One region of the Nocardia sp. NPDC005745 genome, then DNA from elsewhere that is predicted to be linked to it. Evidence: riboswitches for the same ligand, from Rfam matches in the RefSeq annotation. Region 1 holds a riboswitch; the other holds the start of a gene.
The links. Region 1 has a riboswitch for thiamine pyrophosphate ahead of thiC (phosphomethylpyrimidine synthase ThiC). Riboswitches for the same ligand answer to the same signal wherever they lie in the genome.
Positions count from the first base shown of each region.

Region 2: linked by a shared signal. The riboswitch ahead of ABZ420_RS28815 (cytosine permease) and the one ahead of thiC (phosphomethylpyrimidine synthase ThiC) in region 1 are both predicted to bind thiamine pyrophosphate.

Region 1 is NZ_JBEXYF010000013.1:56,696-72,176, forward strand. Features, by position in the region: gene ABZ420_RS15770 (peptide deformylase) at 34-624, shown strand; gene ABZ420_RS15775 (GNAT family N-acetyltransferase) at 614-1,615, shown strand; gene ABZ420_RS15780 (exodeoxyribonuclease III) at 1,650-2,480, shown strand; gene ABZ420_RS15785 (TetR/AcrR family transcriptional regulator) at 2,567-3,175, shown strand; gene ABZ420_RS15790 (homogentisate 1,2-dioxygenase) at 3,241-4,437, shown strand; gene fahA (fumarylacetoacetase) at 4,434-5,612, shown strand; gene ABZ420_RS15800 (hypothetical protein) at 5,699-6,136, shown strand; TPP riboswitch at 6,439-6,561, shown strand; gene thiC (phosphomethylpyrimidine synthase ThiC) at 6,552-8,204, shown strand; gene ABZ420_RS15810 (VOC family protein) at 8,474-8,881, opposite strand; gene ABZ420_RS15815 (MarR family winged helix-turn-helix transcriptional regulator) at 8,938-9,399, shown strand; gene ABZ420_RS15820 (TetR/AcrR family transcriptional regulator) at 9,526-10,083, opposite strand; gene ABZ420_RS15825 (KasA/KasB family beta-ketoacyl-ACP synthase) at 10,123-11,367, shown strand; gene ABZ420_RS15830 (thioesterase family protein) at 11,485-12,312, shown strand; gene ABZ420_RS15835 (VOC family protein) at 12,350-12,757, opposite strand; gene ABZ420_RS15840 (TetR/AcrR family transcriptional regulator) at 12,822-13,466, opposite strand; gene ABZ420_RS15845 (epoxide hydrolase family protein) at 13,552-14,634, shown strand; gene ABZ420_RS15850 (SDR family oxidoreductase) at 14,742-15,365, shown strand; gene ABZ420_RS15855 (GTP-binding protein) at 15,429-15,481, opposite strand, start outside.
Region 2 is NZ_JBEXYF010000035.1:16,607-32,087, reverse strand. Features, by position in the region: gene ABZ420_RS28825 (LOG family protein) at 1-108, opposite strand, end outside; gene ABZ420_RS28820 (DUF72 domain-containing protein) at 114-941, opposite strand; gene ABZ420_RS28815 (cytosine permease) at 963-2,327, opposite strand; TPP riboswitch at 2,324-2,438, opposite strand; gene ABZ420_RS28810 (hypothetical protein) at 2,521-2,916, opposite strand; gene ABZ420_RS28805 (cytochrome P450) at 3,375-4,631, shown strand; gene ABZ420_RS28800 (styrene monooxygenase/indole monooxygenase family protein) at 4,646-5,848, opposite strand; gene ABZ420_RS28795 (AAA family ATPase) at 5,968-8,511, shown strand; gene ABZ420_RS28790 (class I SAM-dependent methyltransferase) at 8,647-9,324, opposite strand; gene ABZ420_RS28785 (ATP-binding protein) at 9,334-10,110, opposite strand; gene ABZ420_RS28780 (AvrD family protein) at 10,147-11,109, opposite strand; gene ABZ420_RS28775 (SDR family NAD(P)-dependent oxidoreductase) at 11,121-15,481, opposite strand, start outside.

The DNA of each region.
Region 1 (15,481 bases):
CTGTGACGTGGCACCCACGGCAATAATTGGCCCATGGCAATCCTCCCGATCGTGATCGTCGGCGACCCGGTTCTGCACAACCCGACCGAACGGGTCACCCGATCGCCGGAGGAATTGGCTCCGCTCATCGCGGACATGTACGAGACGCTCGACGCGGCGCACGGCGTCGGTCTCGCGGCCAACCAGGTCGGCGTTCCGCTGCGCCTGTTCGTCTACGACTGCCCCGACCTGGGCGCGGACGGCGCCGCGACCCGGCGCCGCGGCGTGGTGGTCAACCCGGTACTGGAGACCTCGCAGATCCCGGAGTCCATGCCCGACCCGGACGACGACGAGGAGGGCTGTTTGTCGGTACCCGGCGAGCAGTTCCCCACCGGCCGCGCCGAATGGGCGAAGGTGACCGGCACCGACGAGCACGGCGAGCCGGTCGAGGTGGAGGGCAAGGGTTTCTTCGCCCGCATGCTCCAGCACGAGGTCGGGCATCTGGACGGGTTCCTCTACGTGGATGTGCTGATCGGCCGCAACGCACGGGCCGCCAAGAAGGCGATCAAACGCAACGGCTGGGGCACACCGGGTTTGAGCTGGCTGCCCGGCACCGACCCCGACCCGTTCGGGCATGACGACTGACCCCGCCGCCGGCCTGCCCGATATTCCGCTCGGCCGCCGCGTGGTGCTGCGCTATCGGTTGCCCGCGGGTTATCCCCAACCGTTGACCGACGTGATCGGCGAACTCGTCGCGCTGGATCCGCCGACCGTGCGCGGCGCCGACGGCACGGTCGTATCGGTGGCGCCGGAGCGCGTGGTGGCGCTGAAAGCGCTCGGACCAAGGCCGATTCGCACCAAGGAGATCCGCGCGCTGGAGGCCGCGGCCGCCTACGCCTGGCCGGGCGTGGAACACGCGTGGATCGACGGCTGGCTGGCGCGTGCGGGTCGCGGGTACACCGGCCGCGCGAACTCCGCTGTGCCGCTGGGCAGTTCCGAGGCGCCCGCCACCGTGTCCGCGGAGACGCTGCACCGGATCGGCGAGTGGTACACCGCGCACGGCCTGCCCTTGCAACTCGCGCTGCCCGATCGGCTGGCCCCCGTGCCGCCCGGCTGGCACAGCTGGCGAGAAACGCTCATTCTCGCCATCGACATCGACAATTTCGTGCTGCCCCAGGGTCCTTCGATGGTGCGGATCGCCGCCGCCCCTGACGCCGACTGGCTGGAGATGCACCGTTACGGCGGCGAAGTTCACACCGGGCAGGCGATTCCTCCACCGGATCCCGAGGTGCTGACCGCGGTCCTCGACGGCGAACTCGGCTTCGCCTCGCTCGGCCTGCCGCGCCCCATCGCGATCGGCCGCGGCGCGCTCACCACCGCCCCGGACGGACGCCGCTGGGTCGGCCTCACCTGTGTGGCCGTCGCCGCCGCGCACCGCAGGCACGGGCTCGGCTCGCTGGTCTGCGCCGAGCTGGTTCGCTGGGGCCACGACCGCGGCGCGACACACGCCTACCTCCAGGTGGAGGCCACCAACGAGGCGGCCCGCGCGATGTACCGCGAACTGGGCTTCGTCGAACACCACGCCTACCGCTACGCCGCGCCGGAGCCACTCGCCGGGTCCGGCGGCCTGCGGTAGAACAGACCTGTCACCCGCGCGAAGGAAGGCCGCCGTGCGTCTCGCCACCTGGAATGTCAACTCGATCCGCTCCCGGCTCGACCGTGTCGCGGACTGGCTCGACCGCCAAGACATCGACGTGCTCGCCCTTCAGGAGACCAAGTGCCGGGACGACCAGTTCCCGTTCGAGCGCTTCGACGAACTGGGCTACGAAGTGGCCCACCTGGGCATCAACCAGTGGAACGGAGTGGCGATCGCCTCCCGGGTCGGCCTCGCCGACGTCGAATTCGCCTTCCCCGAGCAACCTGGTTTCGACAAGGACGCGGGCGAGTCGCTGATCAGCACGCCGGTCGTCGAGTCCCGCGCGATCGGTGCCACCTGCGGTGGCGTGCGGGTGTGGAGCCTGTACGTACCCAACGGCCGCACCTTGGCCGACCCGCACTACGCCTACAAGCTGGAATGGCTTGGCGCCCTGCGGGACAACGGCGCGCGCTGGCTGGCCGAGGACCCGCAGGCCAAGATCGCGCTGGTGGGCGACTGGAACATCGCGCCGACCGACGACGATGTCTGGTCCGTGGAGTACTTCGCCGACAAGACGCACACGTCGAAACCGGAACGCGATGCCTTCCAGGCCGTCGTCGACGCCGGGTACGCGGACGTCATGCGTCCGTTCGCACCGGGGCCGGGCGTCTACACCTACTGGGACTACACCCAGCTGCGCTTCCCGCGCAAGGAAGGGATGCGCATCGATTTCATCCTCGCCTCCCCCGCGCTCGCCGCCACCGTGACGGACGCGATGGTCGATCGCGAGGCACGAAAGGGCAAGGGGGCCAGCGATCACGCTCCGGTGATCGCCGATTTCGCCGACGGACCCGGGCCCTCGTGACCCGCCCGGCGCAGCCGCCCTTCCCGCGCCGCAGTGGAAACCGGGCAACCGGCGCCCGGCTGGGCGGGGTGAACAGCGACTCGGCCATGGGGCAACGGCAACGGGCGCAGCACCTCGGCCCGGAGCGCCGCCGCCCGCAGGTGCTCGACACCGCGCTGGCCATCGCCGTCGACAACGGCATCGCCGCGGTCACCATGGCCGCGATCGCGGAGCGGATGAAGGTGACCCGGCCGGTGGTCTACGCCTGCTTCGCCGATCGGGTCGAGCTGATCGAGGCGCTGATCCAACGCGAGGAGGGCTACCTGGTCAGCGGCGTGCTGGAGGTGGTGACGCCGCGCGACGTGGACGCGGACGAGACCGTGTTCGTCGAGGGGTTCCGCGCGCTGCTGACGAAGGCCGCGAGCCGCCCCGATGCCTGGCGGCTGGTCTACGGCAACCCCGACCCCGCCGTGGCGAAGTCGTTCGGCCGCGGCCGCAAGCTGGTCATCGAGCGCTGCGCCAAACTGCTGCGACCGACGCTGCGCGCGTGGGGCACCGCCGACGCCGAGCGCAAGCTGCCCGTGCTGGTGGAGCAGTGGGTCTCCGCGGGCGAGGGGGCGGTGCGCGCGCTGCTCGCGGACCAGGAGGGCTGGACACCGGCGGATCTCGGCGCGTTCGTCGGGGCCGCGGTCTACCGCGCCCTGCGAAACGCCTGATAGGCGACGCGGCCGCACTACGATGGTGATCAACTATCCGACCACCGGTTGGCGGAGGAACGGTCATGGCGTTCTATCGGCAAGTGGGTGCGGTACCGCCGAAGCGGCACACCCAGCATCGGGATGAGCAGGGCCGGCTCTACTACGAGGAGCTGATGGGCGAGGAGGGCTTCTCCGGCGACTCCTCGCTGCTCTATCACCGCGGCCTGCCGCCCGCGCTGGTCGATTCGACGGTCTGGGAGTTGCCCGATCAGCGGACCACGCCGAATCATCCACTGCGCCATCGTCATCTGCGGCTGCACAACCTGTTTCCCGGCGACACCCCGTCGGAGACCGATCCGGTCACCGGGCGGCGGTTGCTGCTCGGCAACGCCGACGTGCGCATCTCCTACGTCGTCGCCAAGGGCGGATCGCCGTTGTACCGCAACGCTATCGGCGACGAACTGGTGTACGTGGAGTCCGGCGCGGCGGTGGTCGAGACCGTGTTCGGCGCGCTGCACGCGCGGCAGGGCGATCAAGTGCTCATTCCGCGAGCCACCACGCATCGCTGGCGGCCCACCGGCCCGGAACCGCTGCGAGCGTATGTGATCGAGGCTGCCGGCCATATCACTCCGCCGAAGCGCTATCTGTCGAAGTTCGGTCAGCTGCTCGAGCACGCCCCGTACTGCGAGCGCGACCTGCACGGACCGGCCGAGACGATCACCGCGACCGGCACCGAGGTGGAGGTGCTGGTCAAACACCGGGCCGGCGGGCAGGTCGTCGGCACCCGGATGGTCTACGCCACCCACCCGTTCGACGTGGTCGGCTGGGACGGCTGCCTGTATCCGTTCACGTTCAGTATCGCCGACTTCGAGCCGATCACCGGGCGCATCCATCAGCCGCCGCCCGTCCATCAGGCATTCGAGGGCGGCAACTTCGTCATCTGCAATTTCGTGCCGCGCAAGGTGGACTACCACCCGCTGTCGATCCCCGTGCCGTACTACCATTCCAACGTCGATTCCGACGAGGTCATGTTCTATTGCGGCGGCAACTACGAGGCGCGCAAGGGTTCCGGGATCACCCAGGGCTCGGTGTCGGTGCACCCCGGCGGTTACGCCCACGGTCCGCAACCCGGCGCCTACGAGAACAGCATCGGCATCGAGTACTTCGACGAGCTGGCCGTCATGGTGGACACCTTCCGTCCGCTGGAACTCGGTGAAGGCGCCCTGGCCTGCGAGGACCCGACCTACGCGTGGACCTGGTCCGGGCGGGGCCCCGCGTGAGGACGAGGGTCGAGGTATCCCCGGAGTCTTTGTTCGGTCCGGACAACCTGCCGTACGGGGTGTTCGCACCGAGGGGAAGAAGCCACCGGGTGGGTGTGCGGCTCGGCGAACACGTCGTCGATGTGCTCGCGCTCCTGGATGATCCGGTGTTCGCCGAACCGAGCCTGAACGCCTTCCTGGCGCAGGGGCCCGGACGCTGGCGCGCGGTCCGCGACCGGATTCGCGAGGCGGTCGAAGGCGAGCTGGACAGCGCCGCGGTCCATCCCCTGTCCGACGTGGAACTACGGCTGCCCGTACGGATCGGCGACTACGTGGACTTCTACGCGAGCATTGATCACGCGACGAATCTCGGCCGCCTGTTCCGGCCGGACGGCGACCCGCTGCTGCCGAACTGGCGCCACCTGCCGGTGGGCTATCACGGGCGGGCGGGGACCGTGGTGGTGTCCGGCACCGAGGTGGCGCGGCCGTGCGGGCAGCGCCGATCCGAATCCGGTGCGCCGGAGTTCGGCCCCTCCCGGCGGCTGGACATCGAGGCCGAACTCGGCTTCGTGATCGGTGTCGGCTCGCGGCTCGGCGTGCCGGTCGGCATCGACGAATTCGCCGACCGGGTCTTCGGCGTCGCGCTGGTCAACGATTGGTCCGCGCGCGATATCCAGGCCTGGGAGTATCAACCACTCGGACCTTTCCTCGGTAAGTCGTTCGCGACCTCGCTCGCACCGTGGATCACGCCGCTGGCCGCACTGGAGTCCGCGCGCATACCGCTGCCCGAGCAGTCGCCCGCGCCGCTGCCCTACCTGCGGGGTAACGAGGCGTGGGGCCTGGACATCGATCTCACCGTGGCGTGGAACGGGCAACCGGTCGCGCACCCGCCCTATGCCCGGATGTACTGGTCACCGGCGCAGATGCTCGCTCATCTCACCGCGAACGGAGCTGCTACCCGCCCCGGTGATCTGTACGCGTCGGGCACCATCTCCGGCCCCGAACCGGACCAGCGCGGGTCGTTCATCGAGTTGTCCTGGGGTGGGAGTCAACCGATTCCGGTGAACGACGGGCAACGCACCTTTCTCGAAGACGGCGACGAAGTGACGATCACGGCATCTGCTCCCGGTCCTCAAACGTCTCGCATCGGATTGGGCGAGGTCACCGGCCGCATCCGCCCCGCGCATCCGCGCTGAACCCCGAGCAATCTTCCAGCGCTTGAGCTCGCCCCCTTCCGGGTACGCCGCGCTACGGTTGCATCCGCCAGACAAGGAGCGAGGTCATGACCGATCGCCCGGACGTAGCGCACCGCAGGCCCGACGGCGTCGACGACACCACGGTCGCCGCCACCGGCAAACTGTCGGAGGCGCTGGAGATCATCGAACGCGCCCGCGGTCACCTGTACTCCTTCCACCAGCTGACCGGCGGCGCCGACCTGGCGCTCGACGAGGCCGTGGAGCTGTTCCGCGAGGCGGGCCATGCCCGCATCGCCGACCGGATATCCACCGAATTGATCGGTCGCAACGTGCTGGCCGGACGCTGGACGTTCCAGATCATCGAAGAATACGACGACGGCTACTACGCCCTGTTCCGCGAAATCGACCGGGCCGCCCGAGACGAATTGCTCGACGGTCGCCGCCACCTCTACGAAGCCGAGATGAAAGAAGCCCGCCGCACCCGCGGCGCGCCCGGCCATTCGGCCAAACCGGAAGAGTTGTGATCTCGACCGGGAATCCCGGGCATGCCGCCTGGCCGGGCGCCCTCGCCGTCGGCGCCACACCGACCGAACACGCATGCTCCCAGGTCGATTGCACCGCCTGTTCGTCGCGCGGAGTCCGCCGCCACACCTTCCTGAGCGCCTGGCCGGACTCCCGGGTATTCAGCAGCGCCTCATCCCGGCACGCGACTTCCAGCCGCGCCTCGGCACGTCGTCACCGATGTCCACTGCCTGTGAGTTCGCTCGATCGCGGCGAATCGCCGGGCACGCGGCCGGGCGGTCCGGGTATGGTCGGGCGGGAAAATTTCACAACCAACGGGGGCTCGCACCAGCGGGCTGAGAGGACGGCTAGCCGAGAGGCGTCAGGGCCGTCGACCGTATGAACCTGACCGGGTAATGCCGGCGTAGGGAGGAAAAGATGGCACCCGCCGCTGCGTCCGACGGCGCAACCGCACCAGTCGACAGCGTCACCACCGGCCCCATCGAGGGCAGCGTCAAGCACTATCTCGAAGTCGAAGACCTGCGCATACCCGTGCGCCGGATCAATCTGACCAATGGCGAGCACTTCGATGTCTACGACACGTCTGGGCCGTACACCGACGAGACGGCGACGATCGATCTCGAAGGCGGTCTACCGAAGCTGCGCGACACCTGGCCCAGATCAGAGGGGGCGGGCCCGCGCACCCAGCTCGCCTGGGCCCGCGAGGGCATCGTCACGCCCGAGATGCGCTTCATCGCCGCGCGTGAAGGCGTCGCGCCGGAGCTGGTGCGCGAAGAGGTCGCCGCGGGCCGCGCGGTGATCCCGGCCAACCATAAGCATCCGGAACTCGAGCCGACCATCATCGGCAAGAAATTCCTGGTCAAGATCAACGCGAACATCGGGAACTCGGCCGTCTCCTCCTCGATCGCCGAGGAGGTGGAGAAGATGGTGTGGGCGACCCGCTGGGGCGCGGACACCATCATGGACCTGTCCACCGGCAAGAACATCCACGAGACGCGCGAGTGGATCCTGCGCAACTCCCCCGTCCCGGTCGGCACCGTGCCGATCTACCAGGCGCTGGAGAAGGTGAACGGCGACCCGACCGCGCTCACCTGGGAGATTTACCGCGACACCGTGATCGAGCAGTGCGAGCAGGGCGTGGACTACATGACCGTGCACGCGGGCGTGCTGCTGCGCTACATCCCGCTGACCGCCAAGCGGGTGACCGGCATCGTCTCGCGCGGCGGGTCGATCATGGCGGCTTGGTGCCTGGCGCATCACCAGGAATCGTTCCTGTACACGCACTTCGAGGAACTCTGCGAGATCCTCGCGCGCTACGACGTCACCTTCTCCCTCGGCGACGGCCTGCGGCCCGGCTCCATCGCCGACGCCAACGACGAGGCGCAATTCGCCGAACTGCGCACCCTGGGCGAACTGACCAAGATCGCGAAATCCCATGGCGTACAGGTGATGATCGAGGGTCCCGGTCACGTGCCGATGCACAAGATCGTGGAGAACGTCCGGCTCGAGGAGGAGTGGTGCGAGGAGGCGCCGTTCTACACACTCGGCCCGCTCGCCACCGACATCGCACCGGCCTACGACCACATCACCTCGGCCATCGGCGCGGCCATCATCGCGCAGGCGGGCACCGCCATGCTCTGCTACGTCACGCCGAAGGAACACCTGGGCCTGCCCAACCGCGACGACGTGAAAGTCGGCGTGATCACCTACAAGATCGCCGCGCACGCCGCCGACCTGGCCAAGGGACACCCGCACGCCCAGCAGCGGGACGACGAACTGTCCAAGGCCCGCTTCGAATTCCGCTGGCGTGACCAGTTCGCCCTGTCGCTCGACCCGGACACGGCGCGCGAGTACCACGACGAAACGCTGCCCGCCGAACCCGCCAAGACCGCGCACTTCTGCTCGATGTGCGGCCCGAAGTTCTGCTCGATGCGGATCTCGGCGGACGTGCGCGAATACGCCGAGCGCCACGGCCTGAACGAGGTCGAGGCGCTGGAAGCGGGCATGGCGGAGAAGTCCGCCGAGTTCGCGGGCAAAGGCAACGCCGTCTACCTGCCCGTCGTCTCGTAACGACCACCCGCCGCTCGCCGCATACCTACGATGCGGCGGGCGGCGGGACGCCGGGTTCGAATGGAACTCTCGGCGACAACCGGTTGAAAGTGCAATCGGTGTACACGTAATGCGTTGCTGTAGCTGATATTCCAGTCTTCTAGGAACTGCGAATTCGCGCATTCCGGGGGGTCAGGGTGCGACGCTTGGCGACGATCCGGCCGAGCAGGTCTTTGGCGGATCGCTGTTCGATCAGCCACATGGCTTTTCCGATCAGGACCGCTCGGCGATCAGTAGGACTGGAGTTCGATCAGTGTGCCCTCCGGGTCACGCAGGTGGGCGGTGCGCAGCCCGGGGCCCCACTGCGGCCGATCGGCTGGACCTGCGACAACCGTGGCGCCGTGCTCGGCACACAGTGTCGCACCCGCGTCGACATCGCGGACCCGGCAGACGAACATGACCGCGTCCTGCGACGGCGCGGCTCGCTCCGGCAGCGCCGATGTCGCGACGACCTCCGCCATCGCGGAGCGATCGAAGAGCACAAGCGCACCTTGATCCCCGACGTCCCAGTTCGCGTAGGGACCCGCAGCGGTTCCCTTGATCAGGGTCGCCCCGATCAGCTCGGGCAGCACGGCCGCGTAGAACTCGAAGCACTCGGCGAATCGGGTGACCAGAAGTCTCGGATGAAGTGCGTCCACGGCGTCTCCAACTAGTTGGTGCCGACCTATTGTAGGTCCACACCTACAATAGATCCATGGACTCCGGACGCGCACTGCCGCCGAGCCTGCTCGGCCTCGACATCTACCTTCTGTCCCGGGTGGGCAAGACCGCGCGCGGCCGATTCGCCGACCGGCTCGCCGCTCGCGGCCTGCGGCTGTGGCACATGGCCATCCTCGCGGCGCTCGCCGATTTCGGCCCGCACGCCCAACGGGATCTGGCCGAGCGCCTGACCATCCACCCCAGCGACGTCGCCAAGATCGTCGACGAACTGGAAGCCGCCGGTCGGGTGGAACGCACGCGCGACGACCGCGACCGTCGCCGGATCACCGTGCGCGTCACCCGCACCGGCCGCGCAGCATTGCGTTCCCTCGATCGCGAGGCCGGTCGGGTCGGCGACGAAATCCTCGCCCCATTGGACACGGCCGAGCGCGATCAACTGCATGCGATGCTGGAACGCGTCTTCACGCATGCGCATCCGGAGTCCGCTATCGAGTGATTTCGGCGACGACCGTTGCGTGAAGATCTCCGGCGGCATCGGGCGAGGGCGACTACCTCGCTCTGGTCGCTCGTACGAGTCGGACGAATGGTCACCGTCGCGCCATGACCGCGCCGATATGCGAGATCAGAGCACCGTCTGCTCGATCAGGCGGCGGGCCGCGCGATCGGTGCGCTCGACCTCGCCGGTGATCATCCGGTCCTGCAAAATCCCTCGCAAGCCCGACACAAGCAGGGTCGCGACGACTTCGGGGTCGTCAATGGACGGAAGGTTGCGCAGCCCGTCCGCCAGCGCCGACACGAACGCGGCGATGGCGGAGATGGCGTAGTCGGCATACGGACTCCGTGGTGCACAGGCTGCGCCGAGGACTTGCAGCATCACCCGGACGCTCGTTCGGCCCTCACCCGAGGTGTTCGCGGTCCAGAAGTCCCACAGCCGGTCGCGGAGTTCGGACGGGTCACCGATGTCGGCGAAGAGGGCTGCGAGGTCAGGGCGCTGCGTCGCCAGCGCTTGGACCAGCAGCTCCTCCTTGGTCGTGAAGTAGTAGATCAGCATCCGCGAACTGGTGCCGAGTTCGGCGGCCAGTGGGCGCAGCGACAGGTCCGCGAGGCCGTGGTCGGCGATGTACCGCACCACGGCGGCGAGCAGTTCGGCGCGTTTGGCGTGGTCTAGGGGGCGGGCCATGGGTTGACCGTAGCGATTGGTACAGGTATTCATGACATCGTGACTGTAACAATCGCTTCAGAAACTCGGGATTCGGTGGTGGTCACCGGGTACGCGGCGACCACGTCGCTGGCCGACGATATGGACACGACCTGGTCCGAACTGCTGGCGGGGCACAGCGGAATCGGCGCGCTCGAGGACGATTTCGTAGCCGAGTACGACCTTCCGGTCCGCATCGGCGGCAAGCTGAAGTCACAGCCCGGCGCCGAGCTCACCCGGGTCGAACAGCGCAGGCATTCCTACGTCGAGCAAATGGCGCTGGTGCTCGGCCGCCGGGTGTGGCGTTCCGCCGGCGCCCCCGAGGTGGACGGTGACCGATTGGCGGTGGCCATCGGCACCGGGCTCGGGGGCGGCGACGCGCTGATCTCGGCGGTCGACGCGATGCGCGCGGGCGGCTATCGCAAGGTGTCGCCGATGTCGGTGCCGATGGTGATGCCGAACGGTCCCGCCGCCACCGTCGGGCTCGAGATCGGAGCGAGGGCAGGTGTTTTCGCTCCGGTGTCGGCCTGCTCCTCGGGTTCGGAGGCGATCGCGCACGCGTGGCGGCTGATCACCACCGGCGAGGCGGACGTGGTGGTGGCGGGCGGCGTCGAAGGGCATATCGACGCCGTGCCCATCGCGAGTTTCGCCATGATGCGCGCCATGAGCACCCGCAACGACGACCCGGAACGCGCGTCACGCCCGTTCGACCGCGACCGCGACGGATTCGTCTTCGGCGAGGCGGGCGCGCTGCTGGTGCTCGAGTCCGAGCGGCACGCTCGCGCGCGCAGGGCCGCCGTGCACGGGCGGGTGCTCGGCGCGGGCATCACCTCCGACGCCTATCACATCGTCGCGTCCGAGCCGGAGGGCATCGGCGCGGCTCGCGCGATGCGCAAGGCCATCGAGACCGCAGGACTGCGGGCTTCGGATATCCAGCATGTGAACGCGCACGCCACGTCGACCTCCATCGGCGACGCCTCGGAGGCCAACGCGATCGCGTCCGTGGTGCCCGATGCCTCGGTCTACGCGCCAAAATCCGCGCTCGGGCATTCCATCGGGGCGGTCGGCGCGTTGGAGTCGCTGGTCACCATGCTCACCCTGCGGGATCAGGTCGTCCCGCCCACCTTGAACCTCGACAATCTCGACCCAGCGATCGACCTGGACATCGTCGCGGGCGCGCCGCGCACCCAGCGCATCGATTTCGCGCTGAACAATTCGTTCGGCTTCGGGGGGCACAACGTCGCGCTGGCGTTCGGCCGGGTCTGACCTCGAGTTCCGTTCCGGAGCGGGCTACCGTCGTTGTACAACCGACCGATCGGCCCGAAGGACGGACAGCGACGTGAGCGAGCACCGGCGAAGGAACCGAGGAGCGTGCGCGCGGGCGTGCGCGACGGAATCGAGCGCAGGCGGGGCGCTGTGAGCGACGCCTTCTACCTTCCCGACCCCGACCGGCCGGATCGCTTTCTGTCCACCGAGCTGACCCGCGGCCCCTGGTCGCCGGATGCCCAGCACGCGGGTCCGCCCTCGGCGCTGCTCGGGCACGTGATCGAGCGGTGCGAGCCGCGCCCGGGATTCCAGGTCGGCCGGGTCGCGGTCGAGATCCTCGGCCCGGTGCCGCTGGCACCGCTCACCGCGGCGGCGCGGGTCGTCCGCCCCGGCCGCAGCGTCGAACTCATCGAGGCGACGCTGTCCACCGAGCGCGGGCCGGTGATGCGGGCGAATGCCTGGCGGTTCAAGCTTTCCGAACCGGAATTGCCGCTGCCGGAACGTTTCCTGCCCACCGGCACACGCCCCGGTCCCGAACACGCGGACGTTCCCGCGCCGTTCCCCTCCACCCAACCGGTGGGCTTCCACACCGCCATCGAATACCGCTTCGTCAGCGGCTCTTTCACCGAGCCGGGTCCGGCGGTGTGCTGGATCAGGATCAAATACCCGATCGTCGCGGGCACCGACCCGAGCCCGCTGGAACGCACCCTCGCGGCGGCGGATTCCGGAAACGGCGTCAGCGCGGTGATGGACTGGTCGAAGTACCTGTTCATCAACACCGACCTGACGGTCACCCTGCACCGCCAACCCGCAGGTGAATGGGTCTGCCTCGACGCCGTCACCTACCCCCAACCCCATGGCATAGGTATGGCCGAATCGGCGCTCTACGACGAAAAGGGTCCCTTGGGCCGCAGCACGCAAACCCTCTTCCTCGGCAACCGATAGCCGAGGCAGACCCACTCGGCGTTCGTCGCGACAACCCTCACGGACGGGTCGAGATCTGCTGGACGCCCCAGCCGTTCCCGTCCGGGTCGGTGAAGAAGAAGAATCCGACGTTGTCGAGTGGGTCGGGCATGGGGGCGGGGTTCTCGCCGAGGACTTGGATCTCGGTGACCTCGACGCCTCGGGCGGTGAGCTCATCGTGGGCTTTGCGCAGGTCGTTGACCACGAGTTGCAGGCCCTGCTGGGAGCCGGGTGTCATGTCGGGCACCGCGCCCTTGCCGATCACGATCGAACAACCCGAGCCGGGTGGGGTCAGTTGCACGATGCGGACGTTGTCGTCGATCTCGGTGTCGTGGTCGACGGCGAAGCCGAGTTGCTCCGCGTAGAAGTTCTTGGCTCGGTCGATATCCGACACGGGCACGATGACGACCTCGAGTGTCCAGTTCACGGCGCATCCTTTCGGGGCGGACAGCGGTATTCCTACCAGTGCGGACCGGTCGGCACGGGAGAAATCATCGCCGAGCCCAGCGCCAGTTGAACTCGTCCGGCGCGGGCGGGGGGCCGGGAAGTTCGCCGTCCGCGCTCAGCCCGGCCAGCAGCATCGCGAGCACGCGGCGGCGCAGCTGGACCGTGCGCTGCGGATCGGGCACCGCGACGGCCGCGCAGGACTCCAGGATCAGGCCGAGATCCTGCGGGGTGACGTCCGAACGCAGTTCGCCGGTGGCGTGGGCACGGCGCACGAGATCCTCCGTGACCTTCGCGGAGTGCTGCACATCGGGCAGCATCGATTCGTCGGGGGTGAAAGTGCCCGCGAGATGCACGGCCAGCGAGTGCACGTCGGCGTCCACCACTCGCTCGAGAAAGCCGACCAGGCCTTGCCAGCCGTCCGGATCTTCCAGCGCCGCATCGGCTTCCGCGTTGTACCGGCGCAGACCCTCGTGGCAGAGCGTGCGCAGCAGCACCTCCTTGCTCGGATAGCGGCGATACAGCGCACTGATCCCGACGCCCGCGCGTTCCGCGACGGCGGAAATCGGGGCCGTGGCATCGGCGAGGAACACGGCACGGGCGGCCTCCAGGATCAAGCCGTCATTGCGGGCGGCCTGCGCCTTGCGGCCGGGTAAACCCTTCTGAGCTGGGTCATCGGATGTCTTCGGCATGACAACAGGATAGCACTTGAACGGAACGATCCGTTCTGTTACGGTTCAATCAGAACAGAGCATTCCGTTTCAAAAGGAGTAAGACATGAACGCGATCACCCCCTTCCGCATCGACGTCGACCAGGCCGACCTGGACGACCTGCGCGATCGCCTCGCTCGCACCCGCTGGGCCGAGCAGATCCCCGGCTCGGGCGATACCTACGGGGTGAGCGTCGAGCGGGTGCGCCACCTGGTCGGTTACTGGCGCGACGGGTTCGACTGGCGCGGGGTGGAGAACTCGTTGAACGCCTACCCGCAGTTCACCACCGAGATCGACGGCCAGAACATCCATTTCCTGCACGTGAAGTCCAGCCGGGAGGACGCGTTTCCGCTGATCCTCACGCACGGCTGGCCCGGCACCTTCGTCGAGTTCATCGGCGTCATCGAGCCGCTCATTGCCGCCGGGTTCGACCTGGTGATCCCTTCCGTGCCCGGTTACGGCTTCTCCGGCCCCACCACCGAGGCGGGCTGGAACGACAGCCGGATCGCACGCGCTTGGGCGGAGCTGATGCGGCGGCTCGGCTACACCCGCTACGGCGCGGTGGGCAACGACGGCGGTTCGCAGATCTCGCCGGAACTCGGGCGGGTGGCGCCGGACCAGGTGGTCGGCGTGCACGTGACGCAGGTGTACTCGTTCCCGTCCGGCGATCCAGCGGAACTGGCCGATCTCGACGAGGACGAGCAGCGGTCGCTGGCCACCCTGGACTGGTTCGTGAAGAACAAGATGGGCTTCAACGTGCTGCAATCGCAGCAACCGCAGACGCTGGCGCACGCGATCACGGACTCGCCCGCCGGGCTGGTCGGCTGGAACGGCCAGTTGCTCGGTCCGGACCTCGACGACGACTTCGTGCTGACCAACATCGCGATCCACTGGCTCACCGGCACCGCGGGTTCGGCGATACGGCACTACTTCGAGAAGGACAAGGCCGAGCACCCCGCGGCGCCGACCACGGTTCCGCTCGCGCTGTGCGGCTCCGCCGGGGATTTCCACGGCATCCGCCGCTTCGCCGAGCGCGACCACAACATCGTGTCCTGGCGCACGCACGACGTGTTCACCCACTACCTGCACCACGTGGCGCCCGCGTTGATGGCGGAGGAGATCACGGAGTTCTTCGCCGAGCTGCGCTGAGACTTTCTCTTATGGCATCGAGACTTGTGGCCATGGTTCGTCTCGTTTCCCGCTGATGTACTGGATTCATCAACGGCACAGCAGCTTTCGAAACAGGAGAGAGAACCATGAAAATCGCAGTCTTCGGAGCCACCGGGACCGTCGGCCGTCTCGTCGTCGAGCAGGCGCTGCGGGAGGGCCACGAGGTGACGGCCTTCACCCGCAGCGCCGCGAGCGTCACGCAGCGGCACGACCGGCTGCGCGTGGTGGAAGGCGATGTGCTGGACACGAATTCGGTGCGGCGAGCGGTGCAGGGGCAGGACGCGGTGCTGATCTCACTCGGCAACGGGCGCAAGGGCGTGGTCCGGGCGGGCGGCACCGCGGCGATCATCGACGCGATGAATCGCACGGGCGTCAAGCGCCTGATCTGCCAGACGACGCTCGGCGTCGGCGACAGCCGGGGCAACCTGAACTTCCTGTGGAAGTACGTGATGTTCGGGTTGCTGCTGCGCCCGGCGTATGCCGATCACGTCCGGCAGGAGGAATACGTCCTGGCCAGCGACCTTGACTGGACGATAGTGCGGCCAAGCGCGTTCACCGACGGACCGGCCACCGGCAGCTACCGGCGCGGATTCCCGGCGGGCGAGCGCGGTCTGAGCCTGAAGATCGCCCGTGCCGACATCGCCGACTTCATGATCGAGCAACTGACCGACACGACTTACCTCCGCCAGGCGCCCGGCATCTCGAACTGAGCGCGCCATGCGGTGGCACGGCAGCGGCCCATGCCCCGAAGCCAGGAGCATGGGCCGCGATCTTCAGGCGTGCTCGTGCAGTTCCCCCCACGCCGGGAAGGGATCGGGATACTCGG
Region 2 (15,481 bases), on a different contig from region 1:
GCACAGCACGGTCACCCCCGCGCGCGCCAAGAGCGCGCCGACCGCGCGGGCCCACTCCGCTTCCTGCTGCGTGCACTCTCTCGGCCCGCAGACCGCGACCTGCCGCACCGGCCTCACCCCGCGGGCCGGACGACCGGTTCCAGGCGCTCGCGCAACGCTATCGCGTCGCGGGGCGCCCGCACCTTCGCGTCGTTGTCGAAATAGGTGTAGACGTCGCACGATCCCGCCCACGAACGGATCTTCTCCGCCCACATGTCCAAGCCCTCGTCGGTGTATCCGCTGACGTAGAGTTCGTCGTGCCCGTGCAACCGGATGTAGACGAAGTCGGCGGTGACCTCTTCGAGCAGCGGATACTTGCCCGCGGCGTCGGCGACGACGAGGGCCACGTTGTGACGGGTCAGCAGATCGGTGAACGCCGGGGTCATGAAGCTGTCGTGCCGGATCTCCAGGGCATGCCGCACCGGCCGGTCGGCATCGGTGCTGGTGTGCGCGGGGTCGACGCGGTGATCGTGGCGCCGCGCGATCTCGGCGGCCTGCTCGGTGCCGCGGGGGAGCCGGGACAGGAAGTCGTCCAGCACGTCGGCGTCGAAGCGGAAGGTCGGGGGCAGCTGCCAGAGGATCGGGCCCAGTTTGGGCCCGAGCGCCAGCGGGCCGGACGCGAGGAAGTTCGCCAGCAGTTCGTCACCGTCGCGCAGCCGCTTCATGTGTGTGATGAAGCGGCTGCCCTTCACCGCGAACAGGAAGTCGTCCGGAGTCTGCTCCGCCCACCTCTGGTAACTGGACGGGCGCTGCAACGAATAGAACGAGCCGTTGATCTCGACGCTGTCGAGTCGCTCCGACAGATAGGCCAATTCGCGCTTGTGCGCGAGGCCCCGAGGGTAGAACGTTCCGCGCCACGGCGGGTAGACCCAGCCCGACGTACCGATCCTGATCCGGCCCATCCCTCCATGGTGGCAAATTCACTACGCCGATGTGGTCTTCGCCGTCACCTTGCCGACCAGCCAGGCCACCGCCAGCGCCGCCAGGAACGACAGCAGCGATGCGCTCATCCACGCCTGCCCGATGAAGTGCACAGCCTGCCGGACGCCGTCCCAGAATCGCGTCCACGCACCGGCGTCACCCGGGTTGACCAGTTGATATACGGCGAACCCGGTCAGCCAGGCGGCCACCATGCCCCAGCGCGCTGGCGCGTCCGATGCGGTGTTCCACTCGCGGCGGGCACGCAAGAAGAAGTCGGCGACGAGCACGCCGAGCAGCGGCACGAACACCGAGCCGATCAGCCCGAGGAAGCCGAAGTAGTTCGCCATGTTCAACCGCAGAGCCAGAATCGTGATCAGGGCACCGAGGCCGATCGAGAGCACCCGGCGATCGACGCGCGGTGCCAGATTCTGGATCGAGACGGCGGTGGAATAGACATTGGCGAAGGACTGATCCGCCTCTCGCAGCACGAAAACGAAGAAGAACAGGGCACCGAGGCTCACCTGCAGGAAAGGCGCGTACGGTCCGCCTTCGCCGGTCGCGAGCGCCAGCGCGAACAGGCCGAGGACGTAGGCGATGATCTGGGTGAGCGCGTAGGCCCCGCCTGCCGCGCCGAACGCCGAGCGACCGGAGCGTGCGTGCCGGGTGTAGTCGGCGGCGACCGGCACCCATGAGATGGAGACGGCCAAGGCGGCATCGGTGGCAACCCAGAAGAGGTTCCAGTCGACGCCGAACGGCCCACCCCCGCTCGGGCCCGGGTTCGCCCGCAGATCGGGCAGACCGGCGCGCAAGAACTGCGCGTAGAACCAGACAAGGGCGATCACGACGCCGGCGGTGACGAATCTGCGCAGCAACCGTACCGAGCCGAGCGGCCAGATCGTGAGTACCGTCGTCAGTACGCCCGCGGCCACCACGTAGAGCCAGTGCGGGCCGCCGCCGAACAGTTCCTCGGCCGCGTCACCGATGACAATCAGCTCGAACGTTCCCCAGCCGATCAACTGAGCGATGTTGAGCGCGGTGGGCAGATAGCTGAGCCTGGCGCCGAACAGCCCGCGCAGCAGGACCATCGCGGGTTGTCCCGTGCGCGCACCCGTCAGTGCCGCGGCGCCGAGCATCGCCGCGCCGATCAGGGTGCCCAGGACGGTCGCCAGGATTCCGGCCGCGATCGAGAGCTGCGCGGCCCCCTCGGCGTTCGGCGCGAGCACCGTGTACGCCCCGGAGAAGGCGAAGAGGCTGACGCCGAGATTGGCCCAGAACGCACTCTGGTCCCAGAACGAGAGCACTTTCGGTGCGGGCTGATCGAGGGTCAGGGGGGCTTCGTGCGCGTTCGCGCGGGTCGATGACGACATGACGGAAACGCTCTCCCTACGCCGGCATTACCCAGACAGGTTCATGCGGTCGGCGACGCGTGCGGTTCGCCCTCTCAGCCCGGCCGTACCCGAGCTCCCGCGGTGGGGTGATTCCGGCGAATAGTACACCCGCGCCATTTTCCGTGCCGGGGGAGAAGAGTCGGGGCGGACGTTCATCCGGCCGCCCGGCGTTTCAGCCCATGAGGAACGAGGCGGCGAACCAGGCCAGCACGACCAGCACCGCACCGACGAGCGCGCCGGGGAACAACGCCCGCCCCTGCCGGGCCGCCATACCCGAGAGCAGCACCCCCACGGCGAATCCCACGATCCCGCCCCCGACCATGATCCACACGCCCGCGCTGGTGTCGACCCGGCACTCGGGCTTGGACGCGCAGATGCCCCCCGCCATCAGGAACCACGGCGCGAGGATGGTCGACATCGCGGCCAGCGTCGCGGGCAGGAACCACAACAGTGCGCTGACGACGAGATCCGCCGGGCGGGGCGGTGCGACCACGTGGGTCTCGGGCTCACGCGTCGGATAGCCGGAGGGGGTCGTGCCTTGGGACACCTGATTCAGGTAACCGTGCATCGTGTCTCGCTATCGCTTGTCGGTGGAATCGACCGGGCCGATGGAAGTTATACACCAGCCGTCCGCGCGTGGAAGTGCTTGTGCTCCCGGCGATGCGAGCACGCGGCAGGCGCCTCGCAGCGCACCCGACCGCTCGATCGGCCCGACCGCCTTCAGCGAATGTTCAGCATCACCAACGGGTTCGGGAGCGCGGACGAAGCCGCGCGCGGCTGCTTGACCGTGGCCGGTGTGGGGGCGGATGCCGCGCGGACGAGTGATCGCATCGCCGCAGGCAGGCCGCCCCTACCGATGCCCGGACCCTACCTACGGGACCATCCTGTGTGTCGAGCCGCTGCGCCGTCGAGAAGACGCGGCCCAGCGGTGCGCCGCATGGACCGAACGACGGCGTCGCGAGGATCCGCGCCGAGTTCGCTCACCCCGCGCTCGCCGAAAACGCTTCTACTGTGGGAGTCACGCGTTTGACCACGCCCCGAGATCTCGACCGGATCATCAACGAATCCGGCGCCCACCACGGTTCGCCCATCGACCACCGGATCGAGCGGATACCGCTGTATTCGCCGGATTTCGCGACCGATCCACATCGCGCCTACCGGGACATGCGGGCCCGCTACGGGTCGATGGCGCCGGTCGAGCTGGCCCCCGGCGTGCCCGCGACGTTGGTGCTCAGCTACCACACCGCCGTGCGAATCATGCACGACCCGCAGCACTTTCCCGCCGACCCGCGCGCCTGGCAGGCGAACGTCCCCGCCGACTGCCCGGTGCTGCCGGTCCTGGAGTGGCGCCCCAACGCCATGCGCAGCGTGGGCGAGGCGCACGCGCGCTACCGGCAGGTCAACACCGCGAGCATCAACGCCGTCGACCTGCACGCCTTGCACGAAACGGTGGAGCGGATCGCGGCCGGGCTGATCGACGCCTTCGGCACGGCGGGCAGCGCCGATCTGGTGTCCCAGTACGCCCTTCCGCTGGCCTTCGAGGTGATCAACGCCCTGCTGGGCTGCCCGCCGGAGATCGGGCGAGAGGTCGCCGCCGCGACCGCCGCCGTGTTCGACGGGGTGGACGCCGAGGAGGGCAACCGCATGCTCGGCACCGCCCTGCTGCGGCTGATCGAGCTGAAGCGCGCCGAGCCGGGCCGGGACATCACCACGCGACTGCTGCGGCATCCGGCCGGCCTGGACGACGCGGAGGTGATCCACCAGCTCGTCGTGCTCTACGGCGCGGGAATCGAACCGCTGCAGAATCTGATCGTCAACACCCTGCTGCTGATTCTCACCGACGACCGGTTCGGTGGCGACGTCCTCGGCGGCAGCCTGTCCACTCGCGACGCGCTGGACGAGGTGTTGTTCACCGACCCGCCGATGGCCAATTTCTCGGTCACCTATCCACGCCAGCCGATCCTGATCGATGACGTCTGGCTGCCCGCCCACCAACCGGTCGTCATCAGTTTCGCCGCCTGCAACAACGACCCGGCGATCAGCGGGCACAACCACAGCGGCAACCGGTCGCATCTGGCGTGGGGCGCCGGACCGCACGCGTGCCCCGCCCGCAGCCCGGCCTATCTCATCGCCCAGGATGCGGTCGACCAGCTGCTGGACGCGCTGCCGGAATTGCGGCCCGCCGTGCCCGTGCGCGAATTGACGTGGCGGCCAGGGCCTTTCCACCGTGCCCTGGCCGCACTGCCGGTCGTCTTCCCGGCAACGCAGCCCTGGCGATCCTGAGATCCGGTAATCGGTCAGGACGGCACTTTCGGTGCGAGCCGGGCGAGGTTCGCCGGTCGCGCGAAGGTGTCGGCGAAGGCATCGGCCAGCGCCGGTTCGTCCCGGGCGGCGAGCATCATCTCCTGCATGGCCGGGGGCGGATCGAGCACCGTCGCCGTCCACCGCGCGGCGGGGTGCGCCACAGCCGTCAGCCACGGCGCGGCCGCCCATTCCATCCACGCGCGGTCATAGGGGCCGTCGGGGTCGTGCAGGATCGCCTCGCCGTAGCGGATCGCGCAGTGCACGGCGTTGTTGGCGCCCTGCGCACCACCGGGATCCATCCGGCAGACGACGTCGCCTCCGCCCAGCACCGGCCGTCCCGAGGGGAGGGTGCCCACCGGACGGCGCATGAGCGGGGTCACCGCCCCTACCAGCGTGGCCCCGGCGTCGGTCGGTTCCGCGTGCCGGTAGCGCTCGGCGAGTTCGGCGGGCAGGTGCGCCTCCAGCAGTCGCCTGGCCAGTGACCAGCGCTGTGCCGGCGTGCCGTGCTGGTCGAATACGTCCAGCGCGCCGCCCGGCCGCGCCTCGAAAAGCAAGATCTCGCAGCGGCGTTCCTGCCCCGGCCGTCCGGTGAGCCCGGGATAGGAGATCACTTCACCGTGCTCGGGTAGCGCGGTGTAGGAGCCGAGGCCTTCCGGGTCCGGCTCGACACCGTCCAGGTACAGCACGGCGAGCCGCCGCAGCGCGGCGGCGGGCGCGGGCCACGCCGGATCGGCCTCGAAACAGTCGGCGAGTTCGCGACCGGCGCGAGTCACCACGGTCAGGGCGTAGTCGGCTGCGGCCCGGTCGAGTTCGGCCACCGAGGGCTCGGCGATGCGCAGGTCGCCGCCCGCGGCCAGGAACTCGCCGAGCCAGCGAGCGAACACCGTCCGCTGATCAACGCTCTGCGCGGGGCGGGTGAATCGTCCGGCCCAGGTCACCACCGTCGCCCGGTCGGCGGCCATGGTGAACCGGATGCCTTCGATGTTCGGGGCGGTCGAGCGCCAGAAGCCCAGGCCGAGGTCCGATTCGAGGTCGAGCGTCGGCGGGAACTTGACCTGGGTGCTGGTCACCGTGCCGGTGAGCACCGCCTCGGCGTCCCGATCGGTCACCAGCGTGACGACCCGGCCGCCGCGCAGCAGACGATGGGCGAGGGGTAAACCGCATTCGCCCGCCCCGAGTACCAGTATCTGTCCCACCGTCGTGTCCTTCCGGTCGTGAACTACCGCGACAGCGCAATAGTCCGCGTATAGGTGGGCGCGGCACATCGGTAGAGACCCGCGAATCTGCGGATGCGACCGGACTACGCTGCACTGTTGTGTCGGTAGGACGTGCGTCGAGTCCGGGTCTCCCACCCGCGGCCGCCAGTGATTTCGTCGGGCGCGAACGTGAGCTGGAGCGGATCGGGATGGCGCTGCTGGGCGGAACCCGCCTGGTCACGCTGATCGGCGCCGGCGGCATCGGCAAAACACGGCTGGCGACCGAAGCGGTGCACCGGTTCCACAAGGCGCGCCGTGTTCCGGTGCACTGGGTGCGCTTGGCGCTGCTCTCGCGTAACGCCGACGCGGCGGCGGTCGAGGAACAGGTCGCGCGCTCGCTGATGGACGCCGACTTCTCCGGACGCTCGGCGTGGGAGGCGGTGCTGGACACGCTGCGCCGCCGCGACGCGGTCGGGCGCACCCTGCAGACGATCCTGGTGATGGACAATTGCGAACACGTCCTGGACGGCGCGGGCCGGGTGATCGCCGACCTGCTGGAGGCGGCGCCGGGCCTCACGGTGCTGGCCACCAGCCGAGAGGCGATCGGATGGGTCGACGAGCAGTTGGTGCCGGTGCCCGCGCTGTCGCGGGAACAGGCGCTGGCTCTTTTCCGGGCCCGCGCCGGATTGACCGGGCACGCCGTCGCCGACGACGAGACCGAGCTGGCTGTGGCGATCTGCCGTCACGTGCACAACCATCCGCTCTACATCCGGCTGGCCGCCGCGCGGCTGTTGCGGCAGCCGCTGCCGATGATCCTGCGTGACCTCAGCGGTGAGGCGACCGACCGGCGGCTGCGCTGGTCGCATGGTCCCCGCGTCGGTGCCGAGGCGCGCCACCAAGGCATTCGCGATGTCATAGCCTGGTCCTACGACCTGTGCGGGGACAAAGAGCGGCTGCTGTTCGACCGCCTGTCGGTGTTCGCGGCCGGGTACGACGTGGACCACGACAACGCGGATGCGGAGGAATCGGACGTCGGCGCCGAACTGGAGGCGATCGAGGCGGTCTGCGCCGATGACGAGCCGGACGGCTTGGCCCGCGCCGAGATCGAAGGCCTGCTCGAGCGATTGGCGGACCAATCGCTGGTCTCGGTGCATCTGACCGCGACCACGGTGCGGTATTCGCTGCTGGAGAGCGTTCGCCTGTTCGCCCAGCAGCGCGCGAGCGAACGCGGCGGTGAACCGGCCCGGCTGGCGCGCGGGCACCGCCGCTACTACCGCGACAAGGTCGTCGCCGCCCGAGCCGGATGGTTCGGCCCGGACGAACAGCGGCTGCTGGATTGGGCGCGGGCAGCCTGGGACAACCTGCTGTGCGCGATGGCGGGCAGCCTCGCCACCGCGGAGGAGGCCGCCGTCGGGCTGGAGATCGCCGCCGGGCTGATCGCGCTGCGCTGCCCGTTCCTCACCGGCTCGCTGCGGGAACCGCGCCACTGGGCCGAGCGCACGCTGGCCGCCAGCCGGGAACTCGACCCGCCGCCGCTGGCGCTGCAGGTCACGACGATGTCGCTGATCGCGTGGATCAGCCTGTGCCAAGGCCTGCACCACGACGCCGAACGCACGCTCGACGAGTGTGTGGCGCTGTGCGCGCCCGACGGCGCCGCCCGGGCGGGCTGGCGCGAGCACCCCGACCGCGACCTCGGTCTGCCCGCCCCGGTCGAGTTCGCCCGAGGCGCCGAGATGATGCTGGTGGACCGCGACGTGCGCGCGATAGCGGTGCTGGCCCGCGCGCGAGAGAAGTTCTCCGTCGACGGCGACCGTGGTGGGGCCGCGATGAGCGAATTGTTCGAAGCGCTGGCCGCGGCGTTGCTCGGCACACCCGCGCAGGCCTTGGAGATCTCCCGGCGGCACCTGGAGCACGCCGAGCGCTCCGGGGCGCGGTGGGCGACGTCCTGGGTCGGCCTGGCCCGGGCTATCGCACTGACCAAACACGGTGACCCGGAGCAAGCGCTCGCCGTGACGCACGCGTCCCTGACCACTCAGCTGGCGATGCGCGACCAATGGGGCGCGGTATGGGCCGTCCACATCCGCGGCTGGGCACTGGCGCGCCTGATCCGCGACACCGACGGCGAACGCTCCGGCACGGTGACGGGTTGGGCGCGCGAAGTCGCGCGCCTGACCGGTGGCGGTGCCACCCTGCGGGACAGGATCGGCGTGGACATCGCCAATCTCGGCCCGTTCGCCACCGAAACCGACATCGCCGCCGACACCGCTCGGGCGGTCCTGGGCGAGACCGCCTTCGCGGAGGCGGAACGCGAGGGTGCGTTGCTGCGGCCGGAACTGGGCGAGGTGGCACAGCTGGCGCTGGGGAAGCTGTCGCTGGACCGGCTACCCGTCGAGCATCCGGTCCGGCGGCACCGTCCTTCGCACTGGGAGGACTTGTCTGTCGCCGAACAGGAGGTCGCCGTGCTGGCGGCGGCGGGCTGGACGAACACCGCCATCGCCGCCCGGCGCGGCAGTTCGTTCAAGACGGTCGACGCCCAGATGGCCGCGATCCTGCAAAAACTGATGATCGGCTCGCGGGAGGACATCCGCGCCCTCGTGCCCGACGACCGGCAGGCCCAGGTGGCCGAGGAGGCCGCGCGCAAACCGCAGCGCGCCCGGCGCTGAGGTCAGCACCGTCGGCACTCGGCCGAGGTGTCCGGTGGTGTCGTCGGCCCCGATGACGGGCGACAGGCCGGGCGACGTCTCTGCGGGGACGCCGCCCGGCCCGCTACCGGCCGGATTCGCCGAGGCGACCGGTGCTCACTCCGCCCGTTTGCGCGCGGTGATCTGGATGCCGGGCTCGCCCGGGATGCGGCGCACCTCGGCGTCGGTGACCGGGAGATCGGCCACCAGGTCGCGGCCGTCCTCCAGATCGAGGCCGTAGCCGGCGATGTAGGTGCGGAAGAACGGAAGGCAGGCCCGCGCCATCGGCTGCGGCAGTTTCCAGCGGTCGACGAAAGTTCGCGCGTCCTCGAAGGTGCAGCCCCGATCGGCCTCGATCACCAGTAGCAGCCCGCCGGGCCGCAGCACCCGGATCATCTCCGCGAGCCCCTTGCGCTGATCGGGCCAGTGCTTGATCGAACCGGAGCTGATCACCGCGTCGTAGGCGGCGTCGGGGAACGGCAGGTCCGTCGCCGATCCTTCCCGGAACTGGATGCGGCTGCCCAGCGCCGCGCCGCGCTTGCGAGCCCTGCGCACCTGCTGCGGGGAGAGGTCGATGCCGGTCAGCCGCAGCGTGGTCCCGGCGGTGGCCAGCCCGACCGCGAGTTGCCCACCGCCGCAACCGACGTCGAGAACCTGCGCGCCCTCGTCGAGCTGGGCGACGATGTCGGCGAACAGGGTCGGGGTCATCTCCCGCACGGCATCGGAGATGAAGTTGTCGTAGAACCACGAGTCGATCGGGTTGTAGCGCTTGGTCTTGTCCAGCAGGACGGTCATGGCGTGCTCCTAAACGCGGGTGGCGAACTTGATCTTGCGGCCGAGAGTGTGCGGTTGTTGCTGGGCGACGATCGTTTCCTGGACGCGCTCGCGGCTGCTGCGCACTATCTCCATCGCCTCCTTCACCGCGACGTCGATGTCCATGACGGTGGGGATGTCGAGCATCGAGACGATGGATTCCAGGCGCTGTTCGGGGGTGCCGCGTACCGTCACGACCGGCTGCCCGAGCTCGCTGATCGCGTGCAGCAGTTGCCGATCGGAGATGGCGCGGTAGCGCTCGTCGACCGGCCGGTGGCCGTCGGGGTCCATCGGCACCTCCACCGGGAGGTGGAAGAAGATGTCGTAGTTCTGCCGGGCTCGCTGCCGGGCCATGTCGCCGTAGGCGTTGAGGTAGCGGCGGTAGAACGGCCGGCCGGGCAGCGTGATGGTGTTCTTGACGGCTTTGTGCCATCGGCTCGATCCGGGGTTGGGACCGGTGACCAGCCGCGTGGTGCCGTAGACCCACTCGTTGAGCACCGAGCCGTCGGCGATGAAACCGCCCTGGGCGTCGAGGATCGCCTCGGCCTGGATGCGAAGTTCCAGTCTGCGGAAGCCGAGCGCCATCAATTCGGTGGTGCTCAAATCCTGGAACCGCATGCCCGGGTAGAGCTCGGTGACCACCTCGCGGGCGGAGGAGGCGTCCACCCGGGGGATGCCGGTCAGCAGGGACAGCGCCGTGGAGGTCGTGGTCTTTCCGGTCGAATATGTTCCGGAGATGACGATGCGTCGATAGTTGTTTCCCGACATGGGAGTGCCTTTCCGATCGTTCGGGGATGCGCGGGGTCAGGCGGGCAGCCGGTGCGCGAGGTCGTATCGGATCTCGCAGCCCGCGAAATCCGATGCCCAGCTGGAGATGCGCCAGTCGCCGCCGCCGAAGGCGAGGACCATCGAGCGCACCATGTGCGTGGTCGCGGTGCCGGAGGTGAGCGGCGCCGGGGGAGTGGACGCGCGCGCGGTCATCCGGCGCATCCACAGCGTCTCGCTGTCTTTGCGGGCGATGTTGTCCAGCTCGTAGAGCACGACCTGGGACAGTTGCGCCAGGATCACCGTCGCGTCGACCAGCGTCACCGAAGGCTGGTATGCGTCGGCCACGCCCTGCCAGGGACCCGCCGAATCCGGTTCCGCCAGAACGAAATCGGCGTGCGCGCGGCTGCCGCCGTCGGAGACGACGACGTTGCGCAGATACTGCCCGCGGGTGTAGACCCCGCCGTGGAAGTATCCCCGCCCGGTCTCGTGCACGGTGCGCCGTGTGGCCTGCGACGGTCGCGGCGGCGCGGGCAGCGCCACGGTGGCCTCCAGGCTCATGCCGCCGCCCAGCGCTCCGGTGATGCTGATCGTGTTCCCTTCCACCGCGACGACCGTCGCGCTGATCGGGAACTCCTCCAGCGATTCCGTCGCGATGGTTCCGCTGCTGAATTGGACGTACGGCACCCAGCACGACCGGACATCGCTGTCGGTGAGCCCGTAGCACTCGCGCAGGATCACCTCGAGCAGCCGGTAGCCGAAGATCGAGCAGTCGATGCTGCTGACGTGCGGCACCAGCACGCGGGTGCTCTTGCGCGACCAGTCCAGCGGATAGTGCACGCCGGCCGTGGCCGTCAGCCGCGGCCGGTCCTGCGCGTCGCGGTCGAGGACGATGTCGAAGATGCGGTGCGTGATCCGCTTGTACCCCTCGCCGAAGAACCGCCCGTCCCGGTGTCCCAGCACGGTGTCGATATCGGCGTAGGCGATCAGCTCGGTGGACATGTGGGTTCCTTTCATGCCGCGGCCGGCGCGTCGGCGGGCTCGGCGAACTGGCTGACCACCTTGGCGCCGATGCCGCGCAAGGACAGGCCCCGGCTGAGTTCGAGTGCGGAGATCTTGACGTCGAGCTCTTTCTCGGTGCGGGCACCGAATTCCATCGCCATGAGCGAGTCCATGCCGAGGTCGGTGACCGGCTCATCGATGTTGATGGCGTCGGTGTCCACGCCGAGCACCACCGCGAGTTGATCGGCGAGGCGCTGGGCGACGAAATCGGCGCGCTGTTCGGTGGGCAGCGTGAGGATCTCGGCACGCAGGGTGCCGCCTGCCTCGCCGCCGACTCCGATGTCGGCGAGCAACTGGCCGAAGCGCCGGGTGTCGGTGGACGGGCGCGCCACCCGCGACCACACCGTCCAGTCGATATCGGCCACCGCGACCTGAGCGCTGTCGAGTGCCAGGCATTCGCGCAGCAGGGCGGTGGCGCGGTCCATGTCGATGGGCAGGAAGCCGATCGACTTCACGTAGTCGGCCAGTGCCTCGGTCTTGTCGGCCATGCCGCCGCCGCTCATGAAGCCCCAGTTCACCGCGAGCGCCGCGGCGCCGCGGGCACGCCGGTCGGCCGCGAGCGCGTCCAAGGCGGCGTTGGCGGCGGCGTAGCCGACCTGCGGGGTGATGCAGCCCAGCGCGCTGATCGAGGAGTAGAGCACGAACATGTCCAGTTCGATTCCCGCGGCCTCGACCGCCCGGTCCAGATGCTGGGCGCCACGCACTTTGGCGAACAGCTCGTCGAGCGACTCAGGCGTGATCTGCGGGATGGGCAAGTTGTTCACCACCCCCGCCGCGTGGAAGATGCCGCGCAGCGGTGCGACCGACCGGATACGCTCCACCAGCGCTGCCGTGGCGGCGTAGTCGGCGACGTCCACTCGTTCGTCGATCACCGCCACTCCCGCCGCGGTGAACGCCGCGACCTGGTCCCTGGCCTGTGGCGTGGACGCGCCGCTGCGGCCGACCAGCACGAGTTTCCGTGCGCCCTCGGCGACCAGCCAGCGGGCGGTGGCCAGGCCGAAGCCACCGAAGCCGCCGGTCACCAGATAGCAGCCGTCCGGGTCGATGCGCGGGTGAGCGAGCTCGGGGCGCACCATCGGCTGTTCTTCGCGCAGGTCCAGCACAACCCGGCCGATCTGGTCGGAGCGTGCGACGGACTCGAAAGCCGCGGCCAGCTCCGACACCGGATAAGCCGTATAGGGGAGGTACCGGTATGTGCCCGAGCGCAATGCCGCATGGCTCGCCCGCATCGGCGTGCGCAGCAGTTCCGGGTCGTGGGCGAGCGCGCGGTCCATGTCGACGGAGAAGAAGGTGAGGTTGCGGTCGAAGGGGCCGAGATCGATGACGCCGCCGGTGTAGATGTCGGCCTTACCGATATCGACCACACGGCCGAACTCCGCCGCGACCCGGAAGTTCTGGCGCAGGATCTCGCCCGGAGCCGAACTGTAGACGACGTCGACGCCGCGTCCGCCGGTCAGATCGGCGATCTCGTCGACGAAGTCGGCCGATCGCGAGTTCAGCACGTGCTGCGCGCCGAGCAGGCGCACCTGCGCACGCCGCTCGGGCGTCCCCGCCGTCGCGATCACCGTCGCTCCGATGTCCAGCGCGACCTGTACCGCGGCCATGCCCATGCCGCCGGCCGCGCCGTGCACGAGCACCGTCTCACCCGGCCGCAGGCGCGCCAGTGTCCGCAGCCCGAATTCGGCGGTGAGGAACGGCAATCCGGATCCGCAGGTGAGCGGGTCGTAGTCCTCCCCGGGCAGCAGCTGGTGCGGTAGCGTCGCGCCCGCGTCGACGGGCATCGTCACGTACTTGCGGAAGATGTCCCTGGCGCACACCATCATCCGGTCGCCGACCGCGACGTCGGTGACGCCGGGCCCGACGCGCTCGACGACGCCGGAGCCCTCCATTCCGACCGTCGTGCCGAAATAGGTTCCCGCGAGCTCCTTTTCGGTGAGCACGCCGATGACCTTCATCGCGTCCTTGTAGTTGAGCCCGGCCGTCTCCATCCGGACCTCGATCTCGCCCGGACCGGGCGCGACCCGGTCGACTCGGCGCAACGCCAGGTCGGACAACAACCGGGACTTCGGAATCTCCACTACGAAAGAGGCTTCCGGGTCCGACAGCGGAACGGCGCGGTTGCGCTCGTCGAGGTGGGTGCCGAAATTCCGGTCCAGCCGCACCGCCCAGTGGTCGTCTCCCCGCACGCCGATCTCGTCGAGCGCGTTCTCGGCGAGAACGAGATCGGTCGGCGGCGCCGTGGCCTGTGCTCCCGTATCGACCAGCCGCCACGCCGCGGCGGGCTGTTCGTTGAGCAGGGCCCGCCGCGCGCCCACCAGCGCGCCGTGCGACACCTGTACGGCGGTGTCGGCGGGGGTGCACAGCGCGTTTTCGGTGACCACGACGCTGTGGACACGGATCTGGGGCGCGTCGGCGAGCAGATGCTCGATGGCATTCGCCACGCGCGCGAGCCAGTAGACGTTGCGCGCCCCGTCGAGCGCCGTGCCGAACACATTGACCACCCGGATCCGTTCGGCGATCGGGACACCGTCTGGTGAGCGCAACGCAAGCCGCAGGCGCTCGTCGTTGTCGTCGGCGTCCGCGTCGGCGAGCACGACGGTGACATCGGTCCGGTCGCCCAGCAGTGCGGCCGCGCGGCCGGCCGCGTCGGCGCCGACACAGACGGCGATCACGGCTTCCTCCTCCGAGAGACGCTCACCTGCCGGTGCCTCGACGATCTCCCAGATGGGCTGGTAGAACACCCGTTCCAGCTGGTGGGTGACATCGACTGCCGCGCTGACCGGGCGGAATTCGACGCCCAGCAGCCGCATCGCCACCTCGCCGTGCTCGCCGACGATGGCGATGTCGGCGCGCAGCGGGCCCGCGCCGCGGCGGGTCACCACGACCCGCGGCCGCTCCGGCAGCGCGCCGAGCAGGCGCACCCCGGCGATGGCGGCAGGCACGATCGCCACGTCGGCATCCGAGTCCGCGGCCAGCGTGGCGACGCATTGCAGCGCGGCGTCGACCACCGCCGGGTGAGCCAGATGCCGGATCGGCGTGGCCTGCTCGACCGGCGCGAGCGAGGCGACCACCGCGTCCGCACCGACGACGGCCGAGACGATGCGCTGGAAGGCGGGCCCGTAGTCCAGCCCGCGCGCCGCCAGCCCGCGATAGAGATCCGCCCCCGCGACCGCGGCGGCATGCTCAGGGGCGTCGACGTGCACGGCGGCGGCGGCGAAGTCGGCTTCGATGAGCCTGCCGTGGGCGTTGAGCGTCCAGGTGGTGGCGGTGGCCGAGCGCGAGTGAATCCGGAAGCGTTTGGTCGATTCCTCGACGCTCACCCGCAGCACCGGGACGTCGTGCTCGTCGATCACCAGTGGCGCGACGAACTCCACCGATTCGAGGCCGGCGCTCATGCGGCCGGTGCGCTCGACGGCGGCGCTGAGCGCGGCATCGAGGTAGGCCGCGCCGGGCAGCACGACATACCCGTCCACGACATGGTCGCGCAGCCAGGGCAGCCGCGAGACCGACAGCTGCACCTCCCATTCCGAGTTCGCCGCCGTCGTGGGATCACCGAGCAGCGCGTAGCCCTCCGGCGTGCCGAGACGATCCAGCAGGGTGACCGGCTCGTCGTGCCACACCCGTTTGCGCTGCCAAGGGTAGGCGGGCAGATCCAGGTGCTCGACGATCGAGTCCGGCCGGCCGGGTACGGCCGAACCGTCCAGCGAGCCCGCGACATACAGATCGGCGACAGCGCGCAGCACGTTGTTGCGGTCGCGCAGGTCGCGCGAGAGCGTGGTCACCGCGGCGCCGATCACCCCGCGATGGATCAGCATCTCGCGGATGTTGCCGCTGAGCACCGGATGCGGGCCCACCTCGAGGAAGACCCGGTGGCCCGCGTCGACCAGTGCGCCGATGGCGTCGGCGAACCGGACCGGCTCCCGGACGTTGCGGCACCAGTAGTCCGCGTCCCATCCCGTGCCCGCGATCTCGGCGGCGGTCACGGTGGAGTACGTGGTGAGTTTCGCGTCCCGCGGGGTGAGCCCGCCGAGCGCGCCGCGCAGATCGTCGAGGATCGGGTCCATCAGATGGCTGTGGTAGGGCACCTCGACCCGCAGGCTGCGCGCGAACGTGCCGGTGGCCGAAAGGGTGTCGCGCAGTAGTTCCAGATCCTGGCTGTCGCCTGCGAGGGTAACCGCGCCGGGGCTGTTGACCGCGGCGATCGAGATGCTGTCGGTGCGGGCGAGCAACTCCCGTGCCTCGCGTTCGGACATGCCGAGAGCCAGCATGCCTCCGGTGCCCGCGGTGGTCGCCTGCAACCGGGCGCGGTGGT